DNA from 3 places in the Streptomyces sp. NPDC045778 genome. Region 3 is predicted to be linked to each of the others. Evidence: predicted binding sites of a transcription regulator. Region 3 holds the regulator's gene; each other region holds the start of a gene.
The links. The regulator HspR, encoded in region 3, represses chaperone genes until heat shock. The targets are predictions, from matches to a motif close to TTGAGNNNNNNNNNCTCAA.
Positions count from the first base shown of each region.

Region 1: lon (endopeptidase La) is a predicted target of HspR. The motif match lies at 2,082-2,100, and genes of this name have one in related genera.
Region 2: dnaK (molecular chaperone DnaK) is a predicted target of HspR. The motif match lies at 2,214-2,232, and genes of this name have one in related genera.

Region 1 covers NZ_JBWKJZ010000001.1:425,980-435,897, forward strand. Annotated here, with positions in the region: gene lon (endopeptidase La) at 1-2,059, opposite strand, end outside; gene AC07GB_RS01870 (N-acetyltransferase family protein) at 2,305-2,997, shown strand; gene AC07GB_RS01875 (hypothetical protein) at 3,687-4,382, opposite strand; gene AC07GB_RS01880 (PadR family transcriptional regulator) at 4,423-4,773, opposite strand; gene AC07GB_RS01885 (rhomboid-like protein) at 5,221-5,898, opposite strand; gene AC07GB_RS01890 (spermidine synthase family protein) at 6,787-7,536, shown strand; gene AC07GB_RS01895 (response regulator transcription factor) at 7,603-8,343, shown strand; gene AC07GB_RS01900 (HAMP domain-containing sensor histidine kinase) at 8,511-9,581, shown strand; gene AC07GB_RS01905 (multifunctional oxoglutarate decarboxylase/oxoglutarate dehydrogenase thiamine pyrophosphate-binding subunit/dihydrolipoyllysine-residue succinyltransferase subunit) at 9,859-9,918, shown strand, end outside.
Region 2 covers NZ_JBWKJZ010000005.1:184,975-194,892, forward strand. Annotated here, with positions in the region: gene AC07GB_RS08835 (amino acid permease) at 1-1,270, shown strand, start outside; gene AC07GB_RS08840 (OsmC family peroxiredoxin) at 1,662-2,087, shown strand; gene dnaK (molecular chaperone DnaK) at 2,283-4,157, shown strand; gene AC07GB_RS08850 (helix-turn-helix domain-containing protein) at 4,154-4,993, opposite strand; gene AC07GB_RS08855 (ADP-ribosylglycohydrolase family protein) at 5,057-6,124, shown strand; gene AC07GB_RS08860 (4a-hydroxytetrahydrobiopterin dehydratase) at 6,193-6,543, shown strand; gene AC07GB_RS08865 (class I SAM-dependent methyltransferase) at 6,567-7,313, shown strand; gene AC07GB_RS08870 (class I SAM-dependent methyltransferase) at 7,451-8,410, shown strand; gene AC07GB_RS08875 (bleomycin resistance protein) at 8,480-9,214, opposite strand; gene AC07GB_RS08880 (tetratricopeptide repeat protein) at 9,427-9,807, shown strand; gene AC07GB_RS08885 (aldo/keto reductase) at 9,841-9,918, opposite strand, start outside.
Region 3 covers NZ_JBWKJZ010000052.1:6,967-16,884, forward strand. Annotated here, with positions in the region: gene AC07GB_RS37630 (helix-turn-helix transcriptional regulator) at 1-475, shown strand, start outside; gene AC07GB_RS37635 (hypothetical protein) at 695-1,201, opposite strand; gene AC07GB_RS37640 (fibronectin type III domain-containing protein) at 1,375-2,145, shown strand; gene AC07GB_RS37645 (heat shock protein transcriptional repressor HspR) at 2,247-2,702, opposite strand; gene dnaJ (molecular chaperone DnaJ) at 2,707-3,894, opposite strand; gene grpE (nucleotide exchange factor GrpE) at 4,015-4,767, opposite strand; gene dnaK (molecular chaperone DnaK) at 4,767-6,635, opposite strand; gene AC07GB_RS37665 ((Fe-S)-binding protein) at 6,949-9,225, shown strand; gene AC07GB_RS37670 (FG-GAP repeat domain-containing protein) at 9,365-9,918, shown strand, end outside.

The DNA.
Region 1 (9,918 bases), on a different contig from region 3:
CGCCCCGGTCCTTCAGATCCCCGACGGGCAGCTCCAGCTCGGCGCCGTGGGAGCGCAGGAAGGACAGCGCGATCTGCGCGGACTCCTTCATCACGTCCCCCAGCTGTCCGGTGAGCGTGAGCCCGGACGCCCCCGTCTCCGGGTCGGCGAGCGAGGCCTCGACGAACAGCACGTCACCCCCCGCCCCCGTGACCGCGAGCCCCGTGGCCACGCCGGGCACCGCGGTGCGCCGCTCGGCCGGGTCCTGCGCCGACTCCGGGACGTGGTGCGGTCGGCCGATCAGGTCCCGCAGCTCGTCCGCGCCGACCGTGAACGGCAGCTCCCGCTCCCCCAGCTCGTGCTGCGCCGCGACCTTGCGGAGCAGCCGCGCGATGGAACGCTCCAGATTGCGCACCCCCGCTTCGCGCGTGTACTCACCGGCGAGCTTGCGCAGCGCGCTCTCGTCGACCGTCACCTCGCCCTCGCCGAGTCCGGCCCGGTCGAGCTGGCGGGGCACCAGGTGGTCCCGGCCGATGACGACCTTCTCGTCCTCGGTGTAGCCGTCGAGCCGGACCAGCTCCATGCGGTCGAGCAGGGCCTCGGGGATGGCCTCCAGGACATTGGCCGTGGCCAGGAAGACCACGTCGCTCAGGTCCAGCTCCACTTCCAGGTAGTGGTCGCGGAACGTGTGGTTCTGCGCCGGGTCGAGCACTTCGAGCAGCGCGGCCGCCGGGTCGCCCCGGAAGTCCGAGCCCACCTTGTCGATCTCGTCGAGGAGCACCACCGGGTTCATCGAACCGGCCTCCTTGATGGCCCGCACGATCCGGCCCGGCAGCGCGCCCACGTAGGTGCGCCGGTGACCGCGGATCTCCGCCTCGTCCCGCACACCGCCGAGCGCGACCCGCACGAACTTGCGCCCCATCGCGTGCGCCACCGACTCGCCCAGCGAGGTCTTGCCGACGCCGGGCGGCCCGACGAGCGCGAGCACCGCACCGCCACGACGGCCGCCGATCACCCCCATGCCACGGTCGGCGCGCCGCTTGCGCACCGCCAGGTACTCGGTGATCCGCTCCTTCACGTCCTCCAGGCCCGCGTGCTCCGCGTCGAGGACCTCCTGCGCGCCCTTGATGTCGTACGCGTCCTCGGTCCGCTCCGTCCACGGCAGCTCCAGAACCGTGTCCAGCCAGGTCCGGATCCAGGAGCCCTCGGGAGACTGGTCGCTCGTGCGCTCCAGCTTCTCTACTTCCTTCAGGGCCGCTTCCCGCACGTGCTCGGGCAGGTCGGCGGCCTCCACCCGGGCGCGGTAGTCGTCGGACTCGTCCTCGCCCTCCTGGCCGTTCAGCTCGCGCAGCTCCTTGCGCACCGCCTCCAGCTGACGCCGCAGCAGAAACTCGCGCTGCTGCTTGTCCACGCCCTCCTGCACGTCCTTGGCGATCGACTCGGCGACCTCCTGCTCGGCCAGGTGCTCGCGCAGCTGCTCGGCGGCGAGCTTCAGCCGGACCGTCGGGTCCTCGGTCTCCAGGAGCTTGACCTTCTGCTCCGTGGTGAGGAACGGCGAGTATCCGGAGTTGTCCGCGAGCGCCGCTACGTCGTCGATCTGCTGCACGCGGTCCACGACCTGCCAGGCCCCGCGCTTCTTCAGCCAGCTCGTGGCCAGCGCCTTGTACTCCTTGACCAGCTCCGCCGTGGCCCCGGGCAACGGGTCCGGCACGGTCTCCTCGACCTGCGTGCCCTCCACCCACAGGGCGGCACCGGGGCCGGTGGTGCCCGCGCCGATGCGCACCCGGCCGCGCCCGCGGATCAACGCCCCCGGGTCACCGTCCGAGAGCCGCCCCACCTGCTCCACCGTGCCGAGCACGCCGGTGCCCACATACGTCCCGTCGATACGCGGAACAAGCAGCACCTTCGGCTTGCTGCTACTCCCACTGGACCTCGCGGCGGCCTGAGCGGCCTCCACCGCGGCCCGTACGTCGGCGTCGGACAGGTCGAACGGCACGACCATGCCGGGCAGCACGACCTCGTCATCGAGCGGCAGCACGGGCAGAGCGAGCGATGTGTAAGCCGTGGACTCAGCAGCCATGATCTCCCCTTCGGCATTCAAGTTGAGCTGTACCGACTCAATGCTTGTGAGTCCCTGATTGTTCCCAGGGGGTTGTTCGCTGTGAGCGATCACCTCTGCCGCCACAGAAAGGAGACTCAGTAATATTCATCTTGCGATTTCACCCATTACCAGTGAGGGCCGCACTCGCCACCTGCCTATTACGCAGGGTCGATGGGTCGCCCGGCGGGAGGCGTTCGATGGAAGCGACGGGGGCTGTGGGGACCATGAGGGACGTAGGTGTTGCGGGTGCGGGGGGAACCGAGGCGACGATCAGAGCCTGGGTCGACGGCTGGGTGGTCTCCCGCGGCGCGGCTCCGCCAGTGGTGGAGCCATGGGGCTACACGGTCGACGTCGGCCTGCCCAAGCACCCGTCCCGGCACGTCTTCGGCGCGCCCGCCGACGGCATCCAGGAGGCCGACGTACGCAAGGTCGCCGCGTCCGTCTCAGGTGCGCACGTCTGGCTGAAGGTCTTCGCCGAGCCGTCGCGGGTGACGCCGTGGCTCGGCCCGGAGTGGTGGATCGACCCGGAGGAGGGCTACCTGATGACGGTGGCCCTCACCCCGGTGGCCCCTCAGCGCTTGGTGGCACCGGAGGGCTATCAGCTGCGCACATGGACGCGGGGCGGTGTCGTACGGACGATGGTGACCGCGACTGACGGCACCTGGGCGGCGCGCGGCCAGATAGCTCCCACGGGCCGCACGGCGGTCGCCGACCAGATCGAGACCTCCCCGGAACACCGCCGCCGCGGCCTCGGCAGCCTGGTCATGCGCACACTCCAGGCCGCCGCGGCCGAACAGGGCTGCGAGGTCGGCGTCCTGGCGGGCACCGTGGGGGGCCGCGCCTTGTACGAGTCACTTGGCTGGCAGGTGGTAGCTCCTTTGACTAGCGCCCGCCGCAAGGGCCCGGACGAATCTTGAGCCGTGGCGGGCTGGTTGGCCCGGGCCGCCGTCTGGCACGGTGGCTGCTGTCGGGGACTTGGGCGAGTGGCCGCCGCGTGGGCCCGGGCGAGGCCTGAACCGCGGCTGGGTGCTTCGGCTGGGGCCGCTGCCTGGCGTGGCGGCGAGCCTTCGATAACTGAGGGCCGCCTGGTGTGGAGGCGAGGCAGTACTACAAGGGCCAGTGGCGACTTGGGCGGGTGCCCGCCGCAACGGCCCCGGCGAGGCCTGAACCGTCGCGGGTTGTCGGCAGCCGGGGCTGCCGCCTGGCGCGGTGACTGCCTGGGCAGCCGCCTCGCGTGGCGGGTGGCGGCTGCCCACGACTTGGGCGAGTGCCCAGCGCGAGGAGCCGGGCAAGTCCAATCCACGGCGGCCGCCGACAGTCGGGGCCGCCGCCTGGCGGGACGGCTGCTGCCCGTGACTGCGGTTAAGGGTCACCGCCGACCCCCACCCCCTTGCTACGCGCCCGGGCCCGCTCAGGCTGCGGCTTGCCGCGTGCCTGCCAGCTGGGTCATGCGTGCCAGGTCGACAGGTGCTTGCCACGGCTAGCGGTGGCTGTCACCTCGGGCGTTGTGCGCGCCGCCGCGGGTGTTGTGCACTGTCGCAGGCGCCACCCAGCGCCTTCAGCCACTGCCGTCCCCCGGGCACCGCCTACCGCCCTTGAGGCCCCCTCAGCCGTTCGCGGGCCCTCCCCTTCTCGCGCGAATGTCCTTGATGGCGTACGGCAGGCCCGGCAGAAGGAACAGCAGCGTGCCCCACAGCGGTAGGTGGAAGAGCGGGTCTTCGCCTATGAGCCAGCCGGTGAGCAGCGATATGGGCAGCGCGGCGATGCCGAGGAGCATCCAGCCTCTGAAGCCGAGGTTCCCTCGCCGCATTTCCCAGGTGACGGTGCCTATCGCCAGCGCCCCGTAGAAGGCGATGCGGGGCGCTTCTATCGACAGGGTCAGGGTTCGGTCGAGGAGGTGGGTGAGCAACAGCAGGGAACCGACGACGAAGGGGATCAGCGCGGCCATGCGCAGGATCCGCAAAGGCAGGGGCGTGCGCGCGCGAGCCCAGGAGGCGGCGAACGCCTTCACGTCGGACCCGACCACGTCCCGTGGGGTTCGGCCCGCGGCGGCGGCCTCTTCCAGGTGATGGGATAGCTCGTCGAGCATCTCGCGCATGGAGGCGTCGTCGATGCCGCGGTACTCCCAGTTGACCCGGCAGACAGCGAGGGCGCGGTCGCGGGTGAGTCCGGCATCGGGCGCGGCCTTGCCCAGCGGGCCACGGTCCGATGCGTGGTCACCCGGCGGGGGCGCCCCTGCGCCCTTCGCTTCGCGGATCGCTGTCGCGTTGGCCGGTGCCTCGTTGGTCGTCTCGTACGTCATTGTGGTGTCCCCCCGATTCGTGCCGTGTCGTGCGGCCTGGTCACGTCCCCAATGTGCTGGAGACGGCGCCTGTGAAGGCGGTCCAGGTGGTGCGGCCGCTGGTCAGCTCGGCCGCACCCGCCTCGGTGAGGCGGTAGTACTTTCGCGGCGCCCCGCCCGCGGCGGACGGAGCGCGATAGGAGTCGACCAGGCCCGCCCGCTCCATGCGTGCGAGCAGGGGATAGATGCTCCCCTCGCTCACCAGGTCGAGGCCGCTCTCGGTCAGGGCTTCCACGAACTCATAGCCATACCGAGGCCGCTCCGCGATGAGCGCGAGCAGACACAGGTCGAGCACCCCGCGCAGCAGCTGGCTACGGCGCTGGTCGTGCGACGCGGACAGCTCCTTTGTCATGCGGTACAAGGTAGTCGCCCATTGCCTTGCGGCGCAAGAGTCTCGCGCCCATCGATTTCTGACGCCCTCACAGATCTCAGTCGCCAGCGCCGGGGCGGTGCCGCCCTCACGGCCATCAGCGCCGCCGGTGCCGTGCCCGACCGGCGCCGTCAGTACCTGAGCCGAAGCCGATGCCCGGCCGGCCGAGCAGCGGCTCAGCCCGAACCGACGCCGACGGCACCGTCGAAGCCACGCATCACGCCGAGCCGCACCGGGGCCCGGGCCGGCGCCATAACCGAAGCCACCACCGCAGCCACGGGCAGCGCGCCGGCTCAGCGCGGCCTCAGCGCCTCCACTTGTTCAAGCCCGGGCCCGAGCCCAAGGCTGCCCCTGACCCCGAACCCAAGGCCGACACCAAGCCCAAGACCAAGCCCCGCCCAGGCCCCGAGCCCAACGCACCAAGCGGCGCTAAGCCACCCCACCCCGCCCCACGCCACCCCGCAACAGCGGCCACGTCGCCACGCCCACGGACAGGGCGAGCAGGTGGCCCCAGTTCGTCATCGGGTCGGTGAAGGCGATGAGGTCCTGGACGAGCATCCAGCCGAAGCCCGCCAGGACAGCCCACCGCAGCCATGGCGCGAGGACGCCCGCCAGCGCGCCGACGCTCGCGGCGACGCCGAAGCTGATGCCGTAGTCGAGCCGGTGCAGGGACGTGCCCGGCAGGTGGCCGACGAGGACGGAGAGCCCCACCGGGATTTCCGTGGCCAGCGTCGCGACGACGTGCCCGAGCACGAAGACGCCCGCGGCACGCAGCGCGCCCACGCGCCGTTCGAGCGCGGTGAGGACGAACAGGAACCCGATGGCGTACGGCGACGTGATGCCGCCCGCGACCCACAGCGCGCTGGCGACGAGGACGAACACGGGCCGGTCCGCGAGGTGGACGACGTCCGTACTCGAGCCCTGGTGCATCGAGGAGATCACCGACGGGTCGGCGTGCTCGGCCACCAGCGAGGTGACGAGGAGGACGACCGCGTAGCAGAAGGTGAAGGGCGTCCCGGTGGGAGTCGGAAGCAGCCGCCATGGCCGCAGCCGACGGAACCCCGCCCACGTGGGGACGCCGGAGGAAACGGGAGCGACGCCGGGCACGGCCACCGAGGAGACAGGGACGGACCCCCGCCCGCCCTCAGCCACGGCCAGACCGGCCACCGCCGAACCCACCCCACCCGAACCCGAACCCGAACCCGAACCGAAACCGGAACCAGCCCCGGAGCCGGAGGCGGATCGGAAAGCGAAATCAGCGCCGGAGCCAGATCTGGAACCGAAACCGGAATCCGAACCGCGGCCCGAATCCGAACCAGAGCCGGAGCCCGAACCAGGGTCGGAGCCGGAACCGGGGTCGGAATCCGCACCGCCCCCAGCCCCAACCCCGCCCCCGGAAGCCGCCCCCGCAAGCCCCCCGCCAGGCACCACCCGCCGCTGCCGCGGCATCCCGTCCAGCACATCCCCAGGGGCTATCCCGTCCAGCAAACCCTCGCGGGGCACCCCGTCCAGAAGCTCCCCCCGAGGCGCCGCGCCCAGCACGCCCGCGGTCCCGGTCCCGACCTCGGCACCGGCCCCCGCCCCGGCCGAACCAGCCTCGCCGAGGCCGCAAGCCTCATCGGCGCCCTGCCCGGGAGCCGCACCATCGCCCCCTCCAGCCCCCACGGAAGTGCCCCCGCCAGTACCCACAGAGGCGCCCACGCCAGAAATGGTCCGGTTCACGCTGAGGCACTCCCTCCGTCACGGAACTTCACTAGGAACTTCCTACGCGACTGCATCACGAATCGATCACGTTCACTACATCACGAATCGATCACGTTCACGCTTCACTGATCGTTCCCCCGCTGTCTATGACCGACGCCACGTGGGACGCGATTCACAGGAACCCACAGCAACCCCACCCCATTCCGCGGCGTCCCGCGCGTGGGGCCGTCGAAGCCCCCGGAGGCCCTCAAATCCCTGGAGTCACCGGGGGAAGGACAGCAGGATGAGGGGATGCGCACTCCGTACAGCCCCGATCCCCCCGTGGTTCTCGACAGGCGCGTCGGCCCTTACGGCGAAGTCGTGCTGCGCCGCCACGGCGACCTGCTCCAGATCATTGCCAACGGCATGTTCCTCATGGACACCTCGGACGGCCGCTCCGAGCGCCTCCTGATCGACGCCGCGTACGAGGCGCTGGACGGGCGCCCGCGGCCCAGCGTCCTCATCGGCGGCCTGGGGGTCGGCTTCTCGCTCGCCCATGCCGCCGCTGACCCGCGCTGGGGCCGCATCACCGTGGTGGAGCGGGAGCAGGCCGTCATCGACTGGCACCGGGGCGGGCCGCTCGGGGAACTCTCGGAGCAGGCGCTCGCCGACCCGCGCACGGAGATCCTGCACACCGATCTGATCGCATATGTCAGGGGCGCATTCGCAAGCGTCAACGAATCAGGAATCCCGCACTCCGCCGCGCCCCCTGCCACCCCCGCCGCCGCCCCGGTCACGTACGACGCGCTCTGCCTCGACATCGACAACGGCCCCGACTGGACCGTCACGCAGGACAACGAGAGCCTCTACTCCCCCGCCGGCCTCGCCGCCTGCCACGCCCGGCTCAGCCCCGGCGGAGTCCTCGCCGTGTGGTCCGCGCAGCCGTCACCCGCTTTCGACTCCGCTTTGCGGAATGCCGGATTCCAGCACGTACGTACGGAAGAGATCGCCGTTGCCCGGGGCGTACCGGACGTGGTCCATCTCGCGACAAGGGCTGCGTAGCCGAGGTGCCTCCGCGCCCCGTACTCTGCTGACCGGACACCAAGCGATCACGTCAGGGGCGGGGCGATGGAGCAGACACACACCTCCCACAACAGCGCCACGGCGGCGATGCCAGGAGCACAGCGCCGGGTACTCGTGGTCGAGGACGACCCGACGATCGTGGACGCCATCGCCGCCCGTCTGCGCGCCGAGGGTTTCGTCGTGCAAACGGCGGCGGACGGTCCGGCGGCGGTGGACACCGCCCAGGCCTGGCAGCCCGATCTACTGATCCTCGACATCATGCTGCCGGGATTCGACGGCCTGGAGGTCTGCCGCCGCGTGCAGGCCCAGCGCCCCGTTCCGGTGCTGATGCTGACGGCACGGGACGACGAGACGGACATGCTCGTCGGGCTCGGCGTCGGCGCGGACGACTACATGACCAAACCCTTCTCCATGCGCGAACTGGCGGCACGCGTGCATGTGCTGCTGCGCCGCGTGGAGCGGGCCGCGCTCGCCGCGACGACGCCGCGCAGCGGGATCCTGCGCCTCGGCGAGCTGGAGATCGACCACGCGCAGCGCAGGGTGCGGGTGCGCAGCGAGGACGTACACCTGACGCCTACGGAATTCGACCTCCTGGTGTGCCTGGCGAACACCCCGCGCGCGGTGCTCTCGCGCGAGCAGCTGCTCGCCGAGGTGTGGGACTGGGCGGACGCCTCCGGGACCCGCACGGTCGACAGCCACATCAAGGCGCTGCGGCGCAAGATCGGCGCGGAACGCATCCGCACGGTCCACGGCGTCGGGTACGCCCTGGAGACTCCGACGCCATGACCGCGGACCCCGGCGCCGCCGAGGGCCCGACTCCCGGCGCCCTGAGCGGCACGACGCCCCAGAGCGCCGGGAGCGGTACGACGGCGCACGGCGCCGCGCGGGGTACGGCAGGCGTCGCCCCGGGCATGGGTCTGAGGTGGCGCTGCGACCGGGGTGGAGGTGGTGGGATGAGCGGTCCCTTCGGCGGGCTCAGGCCGTTCTCCATCAAGACGAAGCTCGGGACGCTGGTCGTCGTCTCTGTGTTCATCACCACCGGGCTGCTGATGGTGGCCATGAAGACCGAGACGGAGCTGCGCTTCATCACGGTCTTCTCGGTGATCGCCACCCTGCTGATCACGCAGTTCGTGGCCCATGGCCTCACCGCGCCGCTGGACGAGATGAACTCGGTGGCGCGCGCCGTCTCGCACGGGGACTACACGCGCCGGGTGCGCGGCGCCGACCGGCGCGACGAGCTGGGCGACGTGGCCACGACGATCAACCGCATGGCCGACGACCTGGAGGCCCAGGACCAGCAGCGCAAGGAGCTGGTCGCCAACGTCTCGCACGAGCTGCGCACCCCCATCGCGGCCCTGCGGGCCGTCCTGGAGAACGTCGTCGACGGCGTCTCGGCCGCCGACCCGGAGACGATGCGCACGGCCCTGAAGCAGACGGAGCGCCTGGGCCGGCTCGTGGACACCCTCCTCGACCTCTCCCGCCTGGACAACGGGGTCGTCCCCCTCAAAGCGCGCCGCTTCGAAGTGTGGCCCTATCTGTCGGGTGTCCTGAAGGAGGCCAACATGGTCGCCTCCGCGCGCAAAGGGATGCCGTCCGGCTCCGGCCGTCACACCCGCACGGACGTCCATCTGCACCTGGACGTGACACCCCCGGAGCTGACGGCGCACGCCGACGCCGAGCGCCTGCACCAGGTGGTCGCCAACCTGATCGACAACGCCGTGAAGCACAGCCCGCCGCACGGCCGCGTCACGGTCCGCGCCCGGCGGGGCCCCTATCCCGAGTCCCTGGACCTGGAGGTCCTCGACGAGGGCCCCGGGATCCCCGAGTCGGAGTGGCACCGGGTCTTCGAGCGCTTCAACCGGGGCGCGCACGCCGGCGCGCCACCAGGGGGCGACGGCGGCACCGGGCTCGGGCTCGCCATCGCGCGCTGGGCCGTCGATCTCCACGGCGGCCACATCGGGGTGGCCGAATCGGCTCGCGGCTGCCGGATCCAGGTCAGCCTTCCGGGCCTGCTCGAAGACTGAGGTTGACGTAAGGTTCGAAGCGGAAGCGAATCACGGGCGCGCAGGTCACGCGCCGGACGGGCCGCAGCCGCGTGTCGACGTACCCGAGGGGACTCCACGCGGAGCCGCGCCGTAGGCAAACCTCGCTTGTTTCCCGCCATTTACAGCCCCGAAACTCGCAATCCAGTGTGACTTACGCGACGGATGACCGGCCCGGCCTGCACCTGGCGTCGATGGAGGCGTAGCCTTTATTTCCGCTGTCCATCACCTTGTGAAGCGGAAGAGGGCGGTTGCCGCCGTGTCGCCACAGTCCCCCAGTAACTCGAGCACTTCGACCGACCAAGAAGCGCAGGGCAAG
Region 2 (9,918 bases), on a different contig from region 3:
CATCATCGGCGGCGGCATCTTCCTGCTCCCGGCCTCCGTCGCGCCCTTCGGGACCGTCAGCCTCGTCGCGTTCGCCGTCCTGACCGCCGGAGCCATCGCGCTCGCCCTGGTCTTCGGCCGCCTCGCCGAGCGGGACCCGCGCACCGGCGGGCCGTACGTGTACGCGCGGGAGGCCTTCGGCGACTTCGCGGGCTTCCTCGCCGCCTGGTCGTACTGGATCACGACCTGGGTGTCGAACGCGGCGCTCGCCGTCGCCGCCGTCGGCTACCTCGACGTCCTGATGCCCGTGACCGACCACAAGTGGACCGCCTGCCTCGCCGCGCTCGTGCTGCAACTGCTGCCCGCGCTCGCCAACCTCGCCGGGACGCGGTACGTCGGCGCCGTGCAGCTCGTCGCCACCGTGCTCAAGTTCCTGCCGCTGCTCCTCGTCGCCTTCGGCGGGCTCTTCTTCTTCGACCCGGCGAACCTGGGGCCGTTCCGAGCCGGTGACGGCAGCGCAGTCGGCGCGGTGTCCGCGTCCGCCGCGATCCTGCTGTTCTCGTACCTGGGCGTGGAGTCCGCGGCCGTCAGCGCGGGCGAGGTGCGCGACCCGCGGCGCAACGTCGGCCGGGCCACCATCCTCGGCACGCTCGGCGCCGCCCTCGTCTACCTGCTCGGCACCCTCGCCGTCTTCGGCACCGTCGCGCACGACAAGCTCGTCGAGTCCACCGCGCCGTTCTCCGACGCCGTGAACGTGATGTTCGGCGGCTCCTGGGGCGGCACCGCCGTCGCGGTCGCCGCGCTCGTGTCCATGGTCGGCGCGCTCAACGGCTGGACGCTCCTGAGCGCCCAGACGCCGTACGCGGCGGCGAAGGACGGCCTGTTCCCGAGCGCGTTCGCCACCAAGCGGCGTGGCGTGCCCACCGTCGGCGTCCTCGTGACCGTCGTCCTCGCCTCGCTCCTGACCGTGTACAACTACACGGCGGGGCCTTCCGGGGTCTTCGAGGTCCTCGTGCTCGTCACGACGTTCACGGCCACCGTGCCCTATCTGCTCGCCACCGCCGCGCAGATCTACTTCCTGGTCTCCGGGCAGCGCGAGCGGGTGCGCCGCGGGCGCCTGGTGCGCGACGCCGTGCTGGCCTGCGCCGCGTTCGGCTTCTCGCTGTGGCTGGTCGCGGGGGCCGGGTACGCGGCCGTCTACCAGGGCGTCCTGTTCCTCTTCGCGGGCGTCCTCGTGTACGCGGTGATGGCGGCCCGCAGACAGCGGACCGCCGACCACGCTTCCGCATAGCTCCCCACCGCGCCGGCCACCGGCCGAGCCCCGCGTGCCCCGCCGGGACCGCTTCCGCGCGGCTCGTCGCCCTCGCGGGAGACGCCCGTACAGGGGCCGTCGGGCCCAGGTGCGCGGTGCGAGTCCGCCAGGTAACTGCCCTTGGTGAGGCGGAGCTTGACGGTTCCGGAGGGGTGGTGCGGTCAGGGGTCCCGCCCCTTGTCGTGCCGTCGACCGCGCCGCCGGGCCGGGTGTCCGCGACGAGGGTTCCCCGTGGGACGGCGGGGCGCGGTCGGCGGGGCCCCGCCCGGGTGATCCTTCTTACGGTGGCGTACTGCCCCCGTACGCCGCGATTTCCCCCGGAGTGTGATCGGATGGAGGCCACGGAACTTCACTGAAGGGATTTGGCATCGTGGCTACCACGCGCTCCGCACACACGGTCTGGGAAGGCAGCCTGACCGAGGGCTCCGGCACGGTGACCTTCGACTCCTCGGGCATCGGGCAGCAGGCCGTGTCCTGGCCGTCCCGCGCCGAGGAGGCGAACGGCAAGACCAGCCCGGAGGAGCTGATCGCCGCCGCGCACTCCAGCTGCTTCTCGATGGCCCTCTCGCACGGCCTGACCGGTGCCGGCACCCCGCCCACCAAGCTCGTCACGTCCGCCGACGTGACCTTCCAGCCGGGCACGGGCATCACCGGCATCCACCTCACCGTCGAGGGCGAGGTGCCGGGCCTCGACGAGGCGGCCTTCACCGCCGCCGCCGAGAACGCCAAGGCCAACTGCCCGGTCAGCCAGGCGCTCACGGGCACCACGATCACGCTGTCGGCCAAGCTGGCCTGACCCGCCGCCGGCACCACGGCGAAGCCGCCGACCCCGCGCGCCGGGGCGGCGGCTTCGTCGTGTCCGCAGCGCCCCGCCCCGCCGCGCCCCGCAGCGCCCGCGCGAGCCCCGGCACCGTACGCGGCATTGACAAGGGACCGCTCAAGTTTTGTGCTGGAGGACGGAGTATCACCGCGTCGGAAGGGGTTGTTGGACATGGCACGTGCGGTCGGCATCGATCTCGGCACGACCAACTCCGTGGTCGCCGTCCTGGAGGGCGGCGAGCCCACCGTCATCGCGAACGCGGAGGGCGCCCGCACCACGCCCTCGGTCGTCGCCTTCGCCAAGAGCGGCGACGTGCTCGTCGGCGAGGTCGCCAAGCGCCAGGCGGTGACGAACGTGGAGCGCACCGCGCGCTCCGTCAAACGCCACATGGGCGACCCGGGCTGGCACTTCCCGGAGAGCGGCGCGGTCGACGGCCACCGGTACACCGCGCAGGAACTGTCCGCGCGCGTCCTGCAGAAGCTCAAGCGGGACGCCGAGTCCTACCTCGGCGAGGACGTCACCGACGCCGTGGTCACCGTGCCCGCGTACTTCGACGACGCCCAGCGCCAGGCCACCAAGGAGGCGGGGGAGATCGCGGGCCTGAACGTCCTGCGGATCGTCAACGAGCCGACGGCCGCCGCGCTCGCCTACGGCCTCGACAAGGGCGACGACCAGACCGTCCTCGTCTTCGACCTCGGCGGCGGCACCTTCGACGTGTCGCTCCTGGAGATGGGCGAGGGCGTCATCGAGGTCAAGGCCACCAACGGCGACACGCGGCTCGGCGGCGACGACTGGGACCAGCGGATCGTCGACTACCTCGTACGACAGTTCAAGAACGCGTACGGCATCGACCTGGCCCAGGACAAGATGGCCCTGCAACGCCTGCGCGAGGGCGCCGAGAAGGCGAAGATCGAGCTGTCCTCCTCCAGCGAGACCGACATCAACCTGCCCTACATCACCGCCTCCGCGGAAGGGCCGCTGCACCTCGCGGAGAAGCTCACCCGGGCCCAGTTGCAGGAACTCACCGCGGATCTGCTCGACCGCTGCAAGGGCCCCTTCCACCAGGCGGTCAAGGACGCCGGTGTCCCGCTCACCGCGATCGACCACGTCATCCTCGTGGGTGGCTCCACCCGCATGCCCGCGGTCACCGACCTGGTCAGGGAGCTGACCGGCAGGGACCCGCACAAGGGCGTCAACCCCGACGAGGTCGTCGCCGTCGGCGCGACCCTCCAGGCGGGGGTGATCCGCGGCGACGTCAAGGACGTCCTGCTGCTCGACGTGACCCCGCTGTCGCTCGGCATCGAGACCAAGGGCGGCATCATGACCAAGCTCATCGAGCGCAACACGACCATCCCCACGCGCCGCTCGGAGACCTTCTCCACCGCCGAGGACAACCAGCCCTCGGTCGGCATCCAGGTCTTCCAGGGGGAGCGCGAGATCGCCGCGTACAACAAGAAGCTCGGTGTCTTCGACCTGACCGGGCTTCCGCCCGCGCCGCGCGGTGTGCCCAAGATCGAGGTCACCTTCGACATCGACGCCGACGGGATCATGCACGTGTCGGCGAAGGACGAGGCCACCGGGCGCGAGCAGCGCATGACGGTCACGGGCGGCTCCGCGCTGCCCAAGGACGACATCGACCGGATGGTCCGCGAGGCCGAGCAGTACGCGGAGGAGGACCGCAAGCGGCGCGAGGCCGCCGAGTCCCGCAACCAGGCCGAGCAGCTCGTCCACCAGACCGAGCGGTTCCTGCGCGAGCACGGCGACCGGATCCCCGCCGACACCAGGACCGAGGTGGAGGCGGCGGCCGCCGAGGTGAAGAGCGCCCTCGACGGCGGCGAGACGCAGGTCGTCCGCGCCGCCGCCGAGAAGCTTGCCACGGTCAGCCAGAAGATGGGGCAGGCCATGTACGCGGCCGCGGACGCCGCCGGGGCCGGGGCGCGGCCGGAGGACTCCGGCGAACGGGGGCCGGCCGACGAGGGCGTGGTAGAAGCGGAGATCGTCGACGACGAGGAGAACGGCGGGAAACGGCAGGAAGGGACCGGCTAGCCCTGGCCCTGAAGGTACTTGACCGTCGCCGGGTCGGCGGGCAGCAGGGTCTCGACGGCCAGCTCGGCGACGGTCACGTCCATCGGCGTGTTGAACGTCGAGATCGAGGAGATGAAGGACAGCACCCGGCCCTCGTGCTCGATCCTGAGCGGCAGCGCGAAGTGCGGCACCTGTCCGTCCGCCGCCGTGTCCTCACCCGGGTCCGCCACCGGGTAGGCCGCCACCTCCTCGTACAGCGCACGCAGCGCGCGCGACCGCTGGAGCGCGATCTGACGCTCCATCTGGTGCAGCAGATGGCCGCGCCACTCCCGCAGATTACGGATCTTCGGGGCGAGCCCCTCGGGGTGCAGCACGATCCGCATCGCGTTCAGGGGCGGCGCGAGCAGCTGCTCGGGCAGGCCGTCCAGGAGCGCGGCTATGCCCCGGTTCGCGGCGACCACGTCGTACGTCGCGTCGACGACCAGCGCCGGATACGGCTCGTAGCCCTGAAGGAGCTGTTCGAGGCCCGTGCGCAGCGCGGCCATCGACGGGTCGTCGAGCGGGGTCTGCCGGAAGCGCGGCGCGTACCCGGCCGCGAGAAGCAGTGCGTTGCGCTCGCGCACGGGTACGTCCAGGTGCTCGGCGAGCTTCAGGACGAACTCCTCGCTGGGCTTCGAGCGGCCGGTCTCCACGAAGCTGATGTGCCGCGCCGACGACTCGGCGCGCAGCGCGAGTTCCAGCTGGCTGACGCGCCGCTCCTCGCGCCAGCCGCGCAGCAGCGCGCCCACCTCGGACGGCGTGCCCGCGCGCGGGGCCCCGCCTTTGCCGTTCCGCTTGCCAGGAGCGAGAGTTGTCATACCCCTGACGGTAATCGAGGAGCCCCGCATGGCGAACGCGAACGAGAGTGGTGCGTGACGGAGATGAACAACCCGTGGGACCCGCTGTCCTGGGAGGCCGCAGCCGGTTACCGCGCGCGGGTGCGCGGCTGTCTGCTGGGCGGCGCGGTCGGCGACGCGCTCGGCTACGCGGTCGAGTTCGACTCGCTCGCGGCCATCCGCGCCGCCCACGGCCCGCGCGGCGTGACCGGGCCGCTGCCTGACGCCGAGGGCGTGTGCCGGGTCAGCGACGACACGCAGATGACGCTGTTCACCGTCGAGGCCCTGGAGCTCGCCCACGCCAGGGAGCGCCGCAAGGGCATCGGCGGCGCCGCGCCCCGGCTCGTCCTGGAGGCGTATCTGCGCTGGCTGGACACGCAGAACCGGCCGGGCCCCGCGCCGGACGCCCGCGGCGGCCTCGCCGCGCAGCCCTGGCTCTACGCCCAGCGCGCGCCCGGCGACGCCTGCCTCAGCGGCCTGGCCCGGGCCCACGCCCCCGACCCGGGCGCCCCGCTCGGGCCGCCGGGACCGGTCAACCCCGAGTCCAAGGGCTGCGGCACCGTCATGCGCTCGGCGCCCTTCGGGCTCACCCGCGCCCCCGCGGGGCGGGCCTTCGAGCTGGCCGCGCGCTGCGCGCAGATCACGCACGGCCACCCCACAGGGCACTACGCCGCGGGCGCGCTCGCCGCGGTCGTGGCGCACCTGGTCGCGGGGGACTCGCTGGAGGGCGCGGTCCTGCGCGTCCTGCGGCTGCTCGCCCGCTACCCCGGGCACGAGGAGACGTCCACCGCGCTCGCCCGCGCCGTCGACCTGGCCGCCGCGGGGGACCCCGACGCGGCCACGGTGGAGTCCCTGGGCGCGGGCTGGGTCGCCGAGGAGGCCCTCGCGATCGCGGTGTACGCGGCCCTGGCCGCGCCCCGGGTCGAGGACGCCCTGACCCTCGCCGTGAACCACTCGGGTGACAGCGACTCGACCGGCGCGGTCTGCGGCAACCTGCTCGGGGCCCTGCACGGCGACCACGGCCTTCCGGGCGACTGGCTGAGGGTCACCGAGGGCCGGGCGGTGATCGCGGCGCTCGCGGACGATCTCGCGACGGAATGCGCGCGCCGCTGAGTGCCGCCCCCGCGAGGTGCTGTGGCAGGCTGACAGGAGACCCCCGGCACGAACGAAGGAGCGCGGCCATGCCTCTCGAACCGCTGTCGCAGAAGGAGATCGAGGACCGGCTCGCCGAGCTGCCCGGCTGGTCCGTCACCGAGCCCACCGAGCCCACCGGGACCACTGCGCGCACAGCCGCTTCAGGGGGCGGCCTGACCCGCTCCTACCGCCTCGGCTCGCACTACGCGGCCACCGCGTTCGTCGTCCACATCTCCCAGGCGCAGCAGGAGCTGGACCACCACGCGGAGATCACCCTCGGCTACGACACGGTGGCGCTCGCCGTGCGGACCCACAGCGCGGGCGGCGCCCTCACCGAGCGCGACTTCGAACTCGCCCGCAGGGTCGAGGAGCTGGCCCCCGGCCACGGTGCCGCGTGACCTCGGGCCCGTGCGAGGGCGTGATGCTCGACTACGGCGAGGAGGCCGTCCGGTACGACGCGTCGCGCGGCGGCGAGCCACGGGCCGCCGCCGCTGCCGCCGCGGTCCTGTCGCTGCTTGAGCCGGGCACCCGCACCCTGCTCGACGTGGCGTGCGGCACGGGCCTCGTCACCCGGCATTTCGCCGGCCGGCCGGGCCTCGGCGTGACCGGCGTCGACGTGACGTACGCGATGGCGCGCATGGCCGCCGACCGGGTCCCGGGCGCCGTCGTGCTGGCCGACAGCCGCCGGCTGCCCTTCCCCGACGCCACGTTCGACGCGGTGGCCACGGTGTGGCTGCTGCACCTGTTCGCCGAGCCGGCGGTGGCCGGGGCGGTGGTGGCGGAGTGCGCCCGGGTCCTCAGGCCCGGCGGCCGCTTCGTCACCACCGTCGACAAGGCCGCGTCCCACGACGTGGGCAGCGACATCGACGCCGCCCTGGCGGGCCGCCCCGTCCGCACGCCCGTGGACGGGGCGGCCCGCGTCGAGGGCTACGCCGCGGCGTGCGGGCTCGCGCCCGCGGGCCGCGCCCGCTTCACCGGCCACGGCCAGGGGCGCAGCCCGCGCAGCACGACCGAGGACCTGTTCCGCGGCTGGTTCACCAGCGTTCCCCGGGACAGCGCGATGGCGCGGGGGTACGCGGCGCGGCTCGCGGAGCTGCCGGACCAGGACGTGCCGCGGCCCGACCCGGAGTTCACGCTGCGCGCGTTCACGAAGACCGCGGCGGGGTGAGCGCGACCGGGGCGGCGTCGCCGAAACGACGTCTGCCGAAACAGTGTTTGCCGAAACGGCAAGGGAAGTGGCCGCCCCGGGAAAGCCGACGCAAGCTGGCAGCGTTCGCGAAGACCAGCTGAGAGGGCGGCGGAACGATGACGGCGTACGAGACCGAGACCGGCGCGCACGGCCATGACCACGGCCACGGCTCCGGCAAGGGGCACGGCCACGGCCACGGGCACGGGCACGGTGATCACGACATCGACTGGGCCGACATGGCCCCCGTCCTGGAGCAGAACGCCGAGGTCACGGCCCCGGTGTACCAGCAGGTCGCCGCGTGGCTGCGGGAGCTGCGCGCCGAGGGCGCCGAGCCGTCCCTGGTCGTCGACGCGGGCAGCGGCCCGGGCGTGGTCACGTGTCTGCTCGCGGAGGCGTTCCCCAAGGCCGAGGTGGTCGCGGCGGACCCGGAGCGGGCCCTGCTCGACCGGGCCGAGGCGCGCGCGGCCCGGCTGGGCCTGGCGGGCCGGGTGCGCGCGCACCGGGCGGAACTGCCCGACGGCCTGGGCGCGTTGCCGCCCGCCGACCTGATCTGGGCGGCGCGCTCGGTGCACCACGTGGGCGACCAGGTGGCCGCGCTCACCGCGCTCGGGGAGCGGCTCGCGCCGGGCGGCGCGCTCGCGGTCCTCGAAGGCGGCCTGCCGCCGCGCAGCCTGCCGCGTGACATCGGCGTGGGCCGCCCCGGCCTCCAGGCCCGCCTGGACGCGGCCAACGAGGAGTGGTTCTCGGGCATGCGCGCCGCCCTGCCGGGCGCGGCGGAGGTCACCGAGGACTGGGCCGCGCTGCTCGCGGCGGCGGGCCTGCGCCACGTGGCCACCCGCTCGTTCCTGCTCGACCTGCCCGCGCCCCTGGACGAGCGGGCCCGGGCGCACGTCATCTCCACCTTCGAGCGCTACCGCGACCTGGCGAACACCGAGGGACGAGAGGGACTCGCGGCGGACGACGCGGCCGTCCTGAACCGGCTGCTCGACCCCGAGGACGCACAGAGCCTGCACCGCCGAGGGGACGTCTTCCTCCTCGTCGCGCACACGGTGCACGTGGCGGTGAAGGAGGGCTGAGCCGGGGCCCCGCCCGCCCCGGAGCCCGCCCGCCCCGGAGCCCGCCCGCCCCGGGGCCCCGCGCCCGCCCTACGACCGCAGCTCTCCGAGGCGCGCCACCGCGTCGCGCACCAACTCCCGCTCCTCCTCGGTGAGTTCGTCGGCCCCGCCCCCGGCGGCGTCGTCGACCTCGATCCCCGCGGCCTGCTTCAGGAGGCGCTCCGCCAGCGCGTCGTCCCCCTGCCGCTGGGCGATGTCCCCGCGCAGCACGAGCAGCCGCAGGTGCTGCGCGGGCGTGGGCCGCTCGTCCTCCCGGGTCAGGGCCCGGTCGATGACCTTGGCGGCGCCCGTCAGGTCCTGCTTGGCGTCGACGAAGAGGTCGGCGATGTGCAGCGCCCGCGCGAAGGTCTCCTTCGGCACGGGCCGGTGGCTCTGGTCCTCACGGGTCTGCTGCCCGACGCGGACGCAGTTGCCCGCGGGGTCGGTCACCAGGAACTGCCGCACGCCGTACGACATGTCCTTCAGCGGCCCGATCCGGGGCAGCCCCCGCCGCGGCACCTTCCCGTACGCGGCCTTGAGCCCGGCCCGGAACGCCGCGTACAGCGTGTCCACGTCGTCCGTGAAGACGTAGCACCCCGAGTAGGACTCGGCGGGGTCGTACTGCCTCATGCCGAAGAAGTGGAGTTCCACGGAGCCGCGTTCGACGACGGCGTACGCGTATGGGCTCTTCTGGAGGAAGGTCGTCTCGAACCCGAGCGCGGTGTAGAAGTCGACGACCGGCTGGAGGGACTGACAGGGCAGCATCGGAACGGTTTTCTCAGCCATCCCGCCATTCTAGTCAAACTTGAGTAGCTGGGGTGAGGGGAGGCGTATCCCCTGCGCGCCGACGGACGTAGATTTCCCTGTGGCGGGAGTTCCTGGAGCTGCGTACGCTCACCCTCCGCGGAGGGGCTGCCCGACGCGATCAACGCGTACGGCGAGGCACTGCGGCGCAGCCGCGAGGTGCTCGGCGAGGCCGCCCCGGAGACCTGGGAGTCGTGGACCGGGCTCTGCCGATGTTCGAGAACGCGCTGCTGGCGCGGCAGGCGCGGTGGGGGGACAGCTACCTCGGTTACACGCACCTGGAGGCGGGGGAGTACAGGCGCGCCGCCGCGACGTACCGGACCGCGCTGCGCCGGTGCGCCGAGCTGTTCGGCGACGACGACGCGCGCACGGTGGCGATGACCAGGAACCTCGTCGAGGCGTACACCGCCGGGGGCCAGGTCCCGCGGGCCGTGGAGGTGCTGGAGGCGGCGGTGGCGGTGGCGCGTCTCGCCCCCGCGCTGGGCCCCGCGCACCGCGGCGTCCGGGCCTTCGAGGACGACCTGGCCCGCCTGGGCCGCCACCGGCGGACCGGTGGCGGCGCGGGCGGGCCGTGAGGCGCCCGGGGAGTCCCGGGCGGGTGATTGCGCTCAGGCGACGTGGAAGTCCGCCGGGTCGGGGCCGAGCCGGCGGTCCTCGTTCAGCGCGCTGATCGCCGCCATGTCCTC
Region 3 (9,918 bases):
CCAGCACACGACCCGGCACGCCTACCCCGTGATCGCCCGCTTCGAGCGTCTGGAGGGCGACGTGGAGGTCCGCACGCTGAACGAGGTCACCGCCCAACTGGTCGTCTTCGACCGGGCGGTCGCCTTCCTGCCCGCCGACCGGGACCGCGCGCTCGCCCTGGAGATCCGCGTACCCGCCCTGGCCGGCTATCTGGCCGCGCTCTTCGACCGCCTGTGGGGCCTGGCCACGCCCCTGTTCCCGCACCCGGCGCCGCAGCCCGCGCGGGGCGGCGTCACCGCCCGCCAGCTCGCCATCGCCGAACTCCTCACCGAGGGCCTCACCGACGCGGGCATCGCCGAACGCCTGGGCATGAACGTGCGTACCGTACGCGTCCACATCGCCAAGCTGTCCAAGGTCCTCGGCAGCACGAGCCGCACCCAACTCGGCTACCTCATCGGCCAGTCGGGCCTCCTCAGCCCCGACCGCACGCGCTGAATCACGAACGTCCCCGATTGCGGCGACTTGCCCCCGCCCCCGCCCCTTGCACCGCAACAAGTTGACGGTAGCGGAGCGTGGGCACGGCGTTGCATCGTGGTGACCGCAGCGGCTCTGTTGTGGTCTCCCCCCGCGGGGTCGCGCTTCCCTAAGGTGCTCCGGCCCGCCCTCGTTCCACGGCGGGCCGGGGCCACCACGCCCCGCGCGGGCGGAGCGGGCCTACGCCTCGCCCGCCCACTCCCGCAGCAGCCGCTCGCGCAGCTCCTTGCGGGGCGTGCCGCCCTCGTGCGAGCGCCCCCACTCGGCCATCGCCGACAGCGTGGTCAGCAGCGTCGCGGCCCCCTCCGTGAGGCGGGCGAGCAGGGCGCGGGACAGGTCGTACTCCTTCTGGGAGTAGCCGTACGCCGCCGCCACGTACGCGGTCAGCTCGACCTCCGCCTCTGCGGTCTCCACGCACACGGTCATCGACGGCGCGTCCTCACCGCCGCCGAGCCCGACCGTGAGCGCCATGTCCACCACCATCCCGACCTGCCGCTTCAGCGACTTCACGGGGACGTCCTCGACGGTCAGCGCCCGTACGTCGTCCCACAGCCACAGGCCGGACTGCTGATGCCCGAGCCCGGCCACCCCCTCGGGCGTCAGCCGGACCCCGGGAGCGAGCCCGGACGGCTTCGAGCCCACGTACACATCGCCCTCGGCGATCCAGAACAGCCCCACCATGGCCATGGAGATCCAGCTTTCCCGCGGAAGAAACACGACAGCCTGCCAACTATAGGAGCGCGGCACGCCGCCTACCGTTCCCGCACGGCTGCTGGGTAGAGTGCGCAGTCCCCCACGGACCAGCAGTTTCTCCCCCCACGTCTGCGCCTCCCGTCACTTTCGGAAAGGGACTGCCAGCCGTGTCTCACTCCTCGCGGAGATCCCGTCTCCGCACCGTCGTCGTCCCGTCGGCGGCGGCCGCCGCCGTGCTCGCCGCGGGGCTCGGCCTCGGCGCCGTGCTCGACACCGGGCCCGCCCGCGCCACCGCCGCCCCCGCCTCGGGCACCGCGCCCAAGGCCCCCGAGAAGCTCAGGGCGGTGTCCGGTGAGCGCGCCAACTCGCTGACCTGGAACGCCTCTTCGGGTGCCCGGAAGTACGAGGTGTACCGGGCCGAGGCCGACGGCGCCTTCACCCGCGTCGGCACCGCGACGTCGCCGAAGTACACCGACGAGCGGGTCGTGCCCGACGTCCCGTACGCCTACAAGGTCAAGGCCGTCGGCTCCGCGGGGAAGACCTCGCCCTACTCCGCCGCCGCGCGGGCGGCGCGGGACACCATCGCGCCCCTGCCGCCCGAGCAGCTCTCCGTGGTCACGCCCGACGACGGGCCCGGGGTGGCCCTGGCCTGGCGCGACGGCACCGAGGCCGTGTCGTACACGGTCTACCGCTCGGAGTCCCCGCACGCGCCCCTCAAGAAGATCGGCACGTCCACGACGACCTCGTTCCGTGACACCCGGGCCCCGGGTGGGGACCGCCCGGCCGTCTACTGGGTGAAGGCGGTCGACGCCGCGGGCAACGCCTCCAAGGCCGCCATGACCACCACAAGGCCGACCGAGCCCACCCCGCAGCCCACGCAGCCGCCGACCAGCTCGCCGAGCCCCGGGGAGCCGTCGCCGACGCCCGGCGACGGCTGAGCCGCACCAGCGCCCCGGCACGACGAAGGCCGGGCGGTCGCGCACGAGTCGTTCGTACGCGGGCCGCCCGGCCTCAAGTGCCGCATTCCGGCGGGCTGCTGCTACTGCTCCGGCGACCTCTTCGGCCGCCACACCACGAGCGCGCTCGCCTGCTGCACGTCCTGGTACGGCACCAGGTCGCGGCGGTAGGAGGCGTGGACCTGGGCCTCGCGCTGCTGCATCGCGACCGCCGCGCCCTCGACGGCCGCCGACAGCTCGGCGACCCGGGACTGGAGCGCGGCGACCTGGTTCTCCAGCTCGATGATGCGCTTGATGCCCGCGAGGTTGATGCCCTCCTCCTGGGAGAGCTGCTGCACGGTGCGGAGCAGCTCGATGTCCCGGGCGGAATACCGCCGGCCACGGCCCGCGGTGCGGTCGGGCGAGACCAGGCCGAGGCGGTCGTACTGCCTCAGGGTCTGGGGGTGGAGACCGGAGAGCTGGGCCGCCACCGAGATGACGTACACCGGGGTCTCGTCCGTCAGCTGATACGGGTTGCGTCGGCGGCCGTCCCGCTCCATGAGGTCACGCTCCCTTCGCGGCCTTGAACAGTTCTGCCCGCGGATCGAGATCCGCAGTCGCCTTGCGGTACTCCTCCAGGGCTTCCTTCGCCTCGTCGGACAGCGTCGTCGGTACGGACACCTCCACCGTGACGAGCAGGTCGCCCGGCGTGCCGTCCTTGCGGGCGGGGCCCTTGCCGCGGACCCGCATCGTGCGCCCGTTCGGCGTGCCGGGGGGCAGCTTCAGGGTGACGGGCACGCCGCCGAGCGTGGGCACCCGCACCTCCCCGCCGAGGGCGGCCTCGGTGAGGGTCACCGGGACCGTCACCGTGAGGTTCTCGCCCCTGCGGCCGAAGACCGGGTGGGCGTCCACGTGCACGACCACGTACAGGTCGCCGGCGGGGCCGCCGCGCTCGCCGGGCGCGCCCTTGCCGCGCAGGCGGATCCGCTGGCCGTCGCTGACGCCCGCCGGGATGCGCACCTGCATCGTCCGCGAGGACTTCGCGCGGCCGCTGCCGTGGCACACCTCGCAGGGCGTCTCGGCGATGAGGCCGCGGCCCTTGCAGTCCACGCAGGGGTCGGTGAGGGAGAACCCGCCACCGCCGCCCCGGGAGACCTGGCCCGTGCCCACGCAGGTGGGGCAGACGCGCGGCGTGCCGTTCTTGTCGCCGGTGCCCGAGCACGCCTTGCAGGGGGCCTGGGAGGACATGCGCAGCGGAACCGTCGCGCCCTCCACCGCCTCCGTGAAGCTCAGCGTGACCTCGGACTCGATGTCCTGGCCGCGGCGCGGCTGCGTGCGCGTGCCCGCGCCCGTGCCGCCGCGGTTGAACAGGCCCCCGAAGACGTCACCTAGGCCGCCGCCGAAGCCGCCGGCGCCCGCTCCACCGCCGCCCGGGGCGCCGCCTCCGAAGAGGTCCCCCAGGTCGAAGTTGAACGTGCCGCCGCCCGCTCCGGGGCCTGGCCTGAATCCGCCGTTGCCGAAGAGCGCGCGGGCCTCGTCGTACTCCTTGCGCTTCTTCGGGTCGCCGAGGACGTCGTTCGCCTCGGAGATCTCCTTGAAGCGCTCCTCGGCCTTCGCGTTGCCCTTGTTGGCGTCCGGGTGGTTCTCGCGGGCGAGCTTCCGGTACGCCTTCTTGATCTCGGCTTCGGTGGCGTCCTTGGGGACGCCGAGGACCTTGTAGTAGTCCTTCTCGATGAAGTCCTTGGTGCTCATCCCCGACGTCCCTCCTTCCTCGTCGTCAGGTCGACGCCGACGCCGACCGCGGCGCGGGGCCGGTGACCATCATGGTCGCCGAAGGCCCGGCCGCGGTCGACGTCGCCGTCCGTGTCAACGTCAGCCCTTGTCCGGGCCACCGTTCTCCTTGCTCTCGGCCTGGTCGGCCTGGTCCGCCTGGGCCGCCTGGTCACTGGGCCTGGCGTCCTTGGCTTCGCCCTGCTCCGCCGCGTCCGGCTTGTCGCCCTCGGCGTCGGCCGATTCCGGCTTCACCGTCTGCGCGCCGGGCTGCGGCTCCGCGACCGCCACGCGGGCGGGACGGATGACGCGCTCGCCGATGCGATACCCCGGCTGGAGAATCGCGACGCACGTCGTCTCCGTGACGTCCGGCGCGTAGCTGTGCATCAGGGCTTCGTGGATCGTCGGGTCGAAGGGCTCGCCCTCCTTGCCGAATTGCTGGAGGCCCATCTTGGCGACGACGGTCTCCAGCGACTCGGCCACCGACTTGAAGCCGCCGACCAGCTCGCCGTGGTCCCGCGCGCGGCCGACGTCGTCGAGGGTCGGGAGCAGCTCGGTCAGGAGGTTCGCCGAGGCGATCTCCTTCACCGTCACCTTGTCCCGCTCCACGCGGCGGCGGTAGTTCTGGTACTCGGCCTGGAGGCGCTGGAGGTCCGCGGTGCGCTCACTGAGCGCCGAGCGGGCCTGGTCCAGCTGGGCCGTCAGTCCTGCTTCTCGCATTGCGTCCCCGGCCGGGGCCGCCGGGCCCTCCTCGGTGGAGGGCTCGGCGGCCTGCGGCGCCGCGTCGTCAGGGGTGGCGCCGGAGGGGACGTCGGGCCGCTCGGCGTCGCCGAAGCCCGGGGTCTCCTCCGTCATCAGGCAGCGCCGCCCTTCGCGTCACCGGGCTTCTCGTCGTCGACGATCTCGGCGTCCACGACGTCGTCGTCCTTGGACATGTTCGGCGCCTCGCCACCCGGGGCTGCGCCTTCGGCGCCGGTCGCGCCCGCGGCCTGGGCGTCGGCGTACATGGCCTGGCCCAGCTTCTGGGAGACGGCGGCGACCTTCTCCGTGGCGGTGCGGATCTCGGCGGTGTCCTCGCCCTTGAGCTTCTCCTTCAGCTCGGCGACGGCCGTCTCGACCTCGGTCTTGACGTCACCGGGGACCTTGTCCTCGTTGTCCTTGAGGAACTTCTCCGTCTGGTAGACGAGCTGCTCGCCCTGGTTGCGCGACTCGGCGGCCTCGCGGCGCGCGTGGTCCTCGTCCGCGTACTTCTCGGCCTCTTCGCGCATGCGGTTGACCTCGTCCTTCGGCAGCGAGGAGCCACCGGTGACGGTCATCTTCTGCTCCTTGCCCGTGCCGAGGTCCTTCGCGGTCACGTGCATGATTCCGTTGGCGTCGATGTCGAAGGAGACCTCGATCTGCGGGACGCCGCGCGGGGCCGGGGGCAGGCCGGTCAGCTCGAACATGCCGAGCTTCTTGTTGTACGCCGCGATCTCGCGCTCGCCCTGGTAGACCTGGATCTGCACGGACGGCTGGTTGTCCTCGGCCGTCGTGAAGATCTCGGAGCGCTTCGTCGGGATCGTGGTGTTGCGCTCGATCAGCTTGGTCATGATGCCGCCCTTGGTCTCGATGCCGAGAGACAGCGGGGTGACGTCGAGGAGCAGGACGTCCTTGACCTCGCCCTTGAGGACACCGGCCTGGAGGGCGGCGCCGATGGCGACGACCTCGTCCGGGTTCACGCCCTTGTTGGCCTCGTTGCCACCGGTCAGCTCCTTGACCAGCTCGGCGACGGCGGGCATGCGGGTGGAGCCGCCGACGAGGACCACGTGGTCGATCTCGGAGAGGGCGATGCCCGCGTCCTTGATCACGTTGTGGAACGGCGTCTTGCAGCGCTCAAGAAGGTCGCTGGTCAGCTGCTGGAACTGGGCGCGCGTGAGCTTCTCGTCCAGGTGCAGCGGGCCCTCGGCGGAGGCCGTGATGTACGGCAGGTTGATCGTCGTCTCGGTGGAGGACGACAGCTCGATCTTCGCCTTCTCGGCGGCCTCGCGCAGGCGCTGGAGCGCCATCTTGTCCTTGGACAGGTCGACGCCGTGGCCGTTGGCGAACTGCTTGACCAGGTAGTCGACGACGCGCTGGTCCCAGTCGTCACCACCGAGGTGGTTGTCGCCGTTGGTGGCCTTCACCTCGACGACGCCGTCGCCGATCTCGAGCAGCGAGACGTCGAAGGTGCCGCCACCGAGGTCGAAGACGAGAATGGTCTGGTCGTCCTTGTCGAGGCCGTAGGCCAGGGCGGCGGCAGTCGGCTCGTTGACAATACGCAGGACGTTCAGGCCCGCGATCTCGCCGGCCTCCTTGGTGGCCTGGCGCTCGGAGTCGTTGAAGTACGCGGGCACGGTGATGACCGCGTCCGTGACCTTCTCGCCCAGGTACGCCTCGGCGTCGCGCTTCAGCTTCTGGAGGATGAAGGCGCTGATCTGCTGCGGGTTGAAGTTCTTGTCGTCGATGTCGACCTTCCAGTCCGTGCCCATGTGGCGCTTCACGGAGCGGATGGTCCTGTCGACGTTGGTGACAGCCTGGCGCTTGGCGACCTCGCCGACCAGGACCTCACCGTTCTTGGCGAAGGCGACGACGGACGGCGTGGTCCTGGCGCCTTCGGCGTTGGTGATGACGGTGGGCTCGCCGCCTTCGAGAACGCTGACGACGGAGTTAGTCGTGCCCAGGTCGATGCCGACCGCACGTGCCATTTCAATGCCTCCAGATACCTACTTGAGTGGAACTGACTCAAGGATGCCCCACGGGCCCCCCTGAGTCAACAGACCTGAGTCTTGGGGGCTCAACTCTTATCCACCCCTTACGCGCAACCCCGGGATCACGGGGAGAGACGGCCCCCGGCCCGGAACGGTTGAGCCGGGACACCCGACGGCGGCAAGGGCAGCCTGAGCGACACAGATCACCGCCTGCCCGGCTGCGCGGGCGCACAGTATGTGGGTAGTCTCAGACGGACTGCATAAGTTACTGCTTAGTAATAGACGCCTCGCAGGCCTGAGGAGCCCCGAAATGCAACTCGCCGCGATCATCGTGTCGCTGGTCCTAATCGCGGTCGGCGTCGCGCTGTTCGGCCGTGCCATCCTGCAGATCTACCAGTTCGTGCGGCTCGGCCAGGCCGTGCCCGCGGGCACCAGGACCGACGCTCCCGCCGAGCGCACCCTCACCGTGGCCAAGGAGTTCCTCGGCCACACCCGGATGAACCGGTGGGGCATCGTCGGCGTCGCGCACTGGTTCGTGGCGGTGGGCTTCTTCTCCCTGCTGCTCACGATCGTGAACGCCATCGGCCAGCTCTTCAAGGCCGACTGGGTGCTGCCGGTCATCGGGAACTGGGCGCCGTACAACGTCTTCGTCGAGTTCCTCGGGACGATGACCGTCCTCGGCATCCTGACGCTGATCGTCATCCGGCAGCTGAACCGTCCCGGCAAGCCGGGGCGCAAGTCCCGCTTCGCGGGCTCCAACACGGGTCAGGCGTACTTCGTCGAGGGCGTCATCCTCGTCGTGGGCGTCTGCATCTTCACGCTGCACGCCCTGGAGGGCGCCCAGCACCACGTGGACGGCTACGAGGCCTCGTTCTTCCTCTCGTACCCGTTCGTCTCGTGGTTCTCGGGCATGGACGTCTCCACCCTCCAGAACCTGACGTACTTTTTCGCGGGCCTGAAGATCGCCACCTCCTTCATCTGGATGATCACGGTCGCCCTGAAGACCGACATGGGCGTCGCCTGGCACCGCTTCCTGGCCTTCCCCAACATCTGGTTCAAGCGGAAGGCCGACGGCTCCACCGCGCTCGGCGCGCTCCTGCCGATGACGAGCGGCGGCAAGGAGATCGACTGGGAGGACCCGGACGAGGACACCGTCTTCGGCGTCAGCCAGGTCGAGCAGTTCTCCTGGAAGGGCATCCTCGACTTCTCCACCTGCACCGAGTGCGGGCGCTGCCAGTCGCAGTGCCCCGCCTGGAACACCGGCAAGCCCCTGTCGCCGAAGCTCCTGATCATGTCGCTGCGCGACCACGCGCACGCCAAGGCCCCGTACCTGCTCGCCGGTGGCGGCAAGTCCATGGAGGGCGAGGAGAAGGCCTCGGCCGAGCAGCTCGCGGACGTGCCCGCCGCCGCCCTCGCCGAGGCCGAGCGTCCCCTGATCGGCACCCTCGAAGAGAACGGCGTCATCGACCCGGACGTCCTGTGGTCCTGCACCACCTGCGGCGCCTGCGTCGAGCAGTGCCCGGTGGACATCGAGCACATCGACCACATCGTCGACATGCGCCGCTACCAGGTGATGATCGAGTCCGCGTTCCCGTCCGAGGCGGGCACGATGCTCAAGAACCTGGAGAAGAAGGGCAACCCCTGGGGCCTCGCCAAGAAGCAGCGCCTGGAGTGGACCAAGGAGGTCGACTTCGACGTCCCGGTCGTCGGCAAGGACATCGAGGACCTCACCGAGGTCGACTACCTGTACTGGGTCGGCTGCGCGGGCGCCCTGGAGGACCGGGCCAAGAAGACCACGAAGGCCTTCGCGGAGCTGCTGCACATCGCGGGCGTCAAGTTCGCGATCATGGGCGGCGACGAGAAGTGCACCGGCGACTCGGCCCGGCGACTCGGCAACGAGCCGCTGTTCCAGCAGCTCGGCGCGGAAAATGTGGCCTCGCTGAACATGGCCTTCGGTGAGGACGACGAGGACGAGTCGACGAAGAAGCCCACGTCGGCCAAGAAGATCGTCTCCACCTGCCCGCACTGCTTCAACACCATCGCGAACGAGTACCCGCAGCTCGGCGGCGACTACGAGGTCATCCACCACACCCAGCTGCTCCAGCACCTCATCGACGAGGGCAGGCTCGTCCCGGTCACCCCGGTCGAGGGCCTGATCACCTACCACGACCCGTGCTACCTGGGCCGGCACAACAAGGTCTACACGCCGCCGCGCGAGATCATGTCCGCCGTCCCCGGCCTGCGCCAGCAGGAGATGCACCGCCACAAGGAGCGCGGCTTCTGCTGCGGCGCCGGCGGCGCGCGGATGTGGATGGAGGAGCGGATCGGCAAGCGCATCAACACGGAGCGCGTGGACGAGGCCCTCAGCCTCAACCCGGACATCGTGTCGACGGCCTGCCCGTTCTGCCTCGTCATGCTCACGGACTCCGTGAACGGCAAGAAGAACGATGGCGCGGCCAAGGAGTCCCTCCAGGTCGTCGACGTCGCCCAGCTGCTGCTGGACTCGGTGAAGACCCCGGCCGACAACCCGCCCCCGGCGGGCGAGGCCGAGGCGGAGAGCGAGCCGGAGCCCGAGCCGGTGAAGTAGCCGCACGGGCCCTCGTACGGGATTCCCGTACGAGACGGACCTTTCGGGCCGGTTCCGCCGCTGGGCGGGACCGGCCCTTCGTCGTTCGTGTAAACCTGTGGTGCTCATGACGACTACACGGTCCTGTGGGGTGGGTGGCTTGAGGAGAACCGGTGCACGGCTGCTGGCCGCCGCCGTCGGCGCCCTGGTCCTGGCGGGCTGCGGCGGCGACGGCGAGTCCCACGCCCGCCCCAGCTCCGGTGGCCTCACGGCGCGCGGCGCGCCCCAGCAGGCCGTCCCGCACGGCAAGGGCAGCGAGGTGCCCGACGACTTCAACGGCGACGGCGCCCGTGACCTCGTCCTCGACGACCTGGCGCACCGCGGGCACGGCGACGACCCCGGCATCGGCGTCGTGTACGGCGGCCGCGCCGGGCTCGTCCCCGCCGCCCGGCAGCTGCTCACCGCGCGCGCCCACGGCGCTCGTACGCAGGGCGAGCTGCCCACCGCGTTCGAGTCCGAGGCGGCGTGCGACCTGGACGGGGACGGGTTCACCGACCTCGTGGTCTCCACGGATCCGCCGTACGACGGCCAGGGGCAGCCGCCGGTGCCGCTCCAGCTCCTCTACGGCTCCCCGAAGGGCCTGACCGGCAAGGCCGTCCAGCTCCGGGTGCCCGCGCGGGCGCGGCTCGGCAACGACTGGCCGGACCAGCCGGT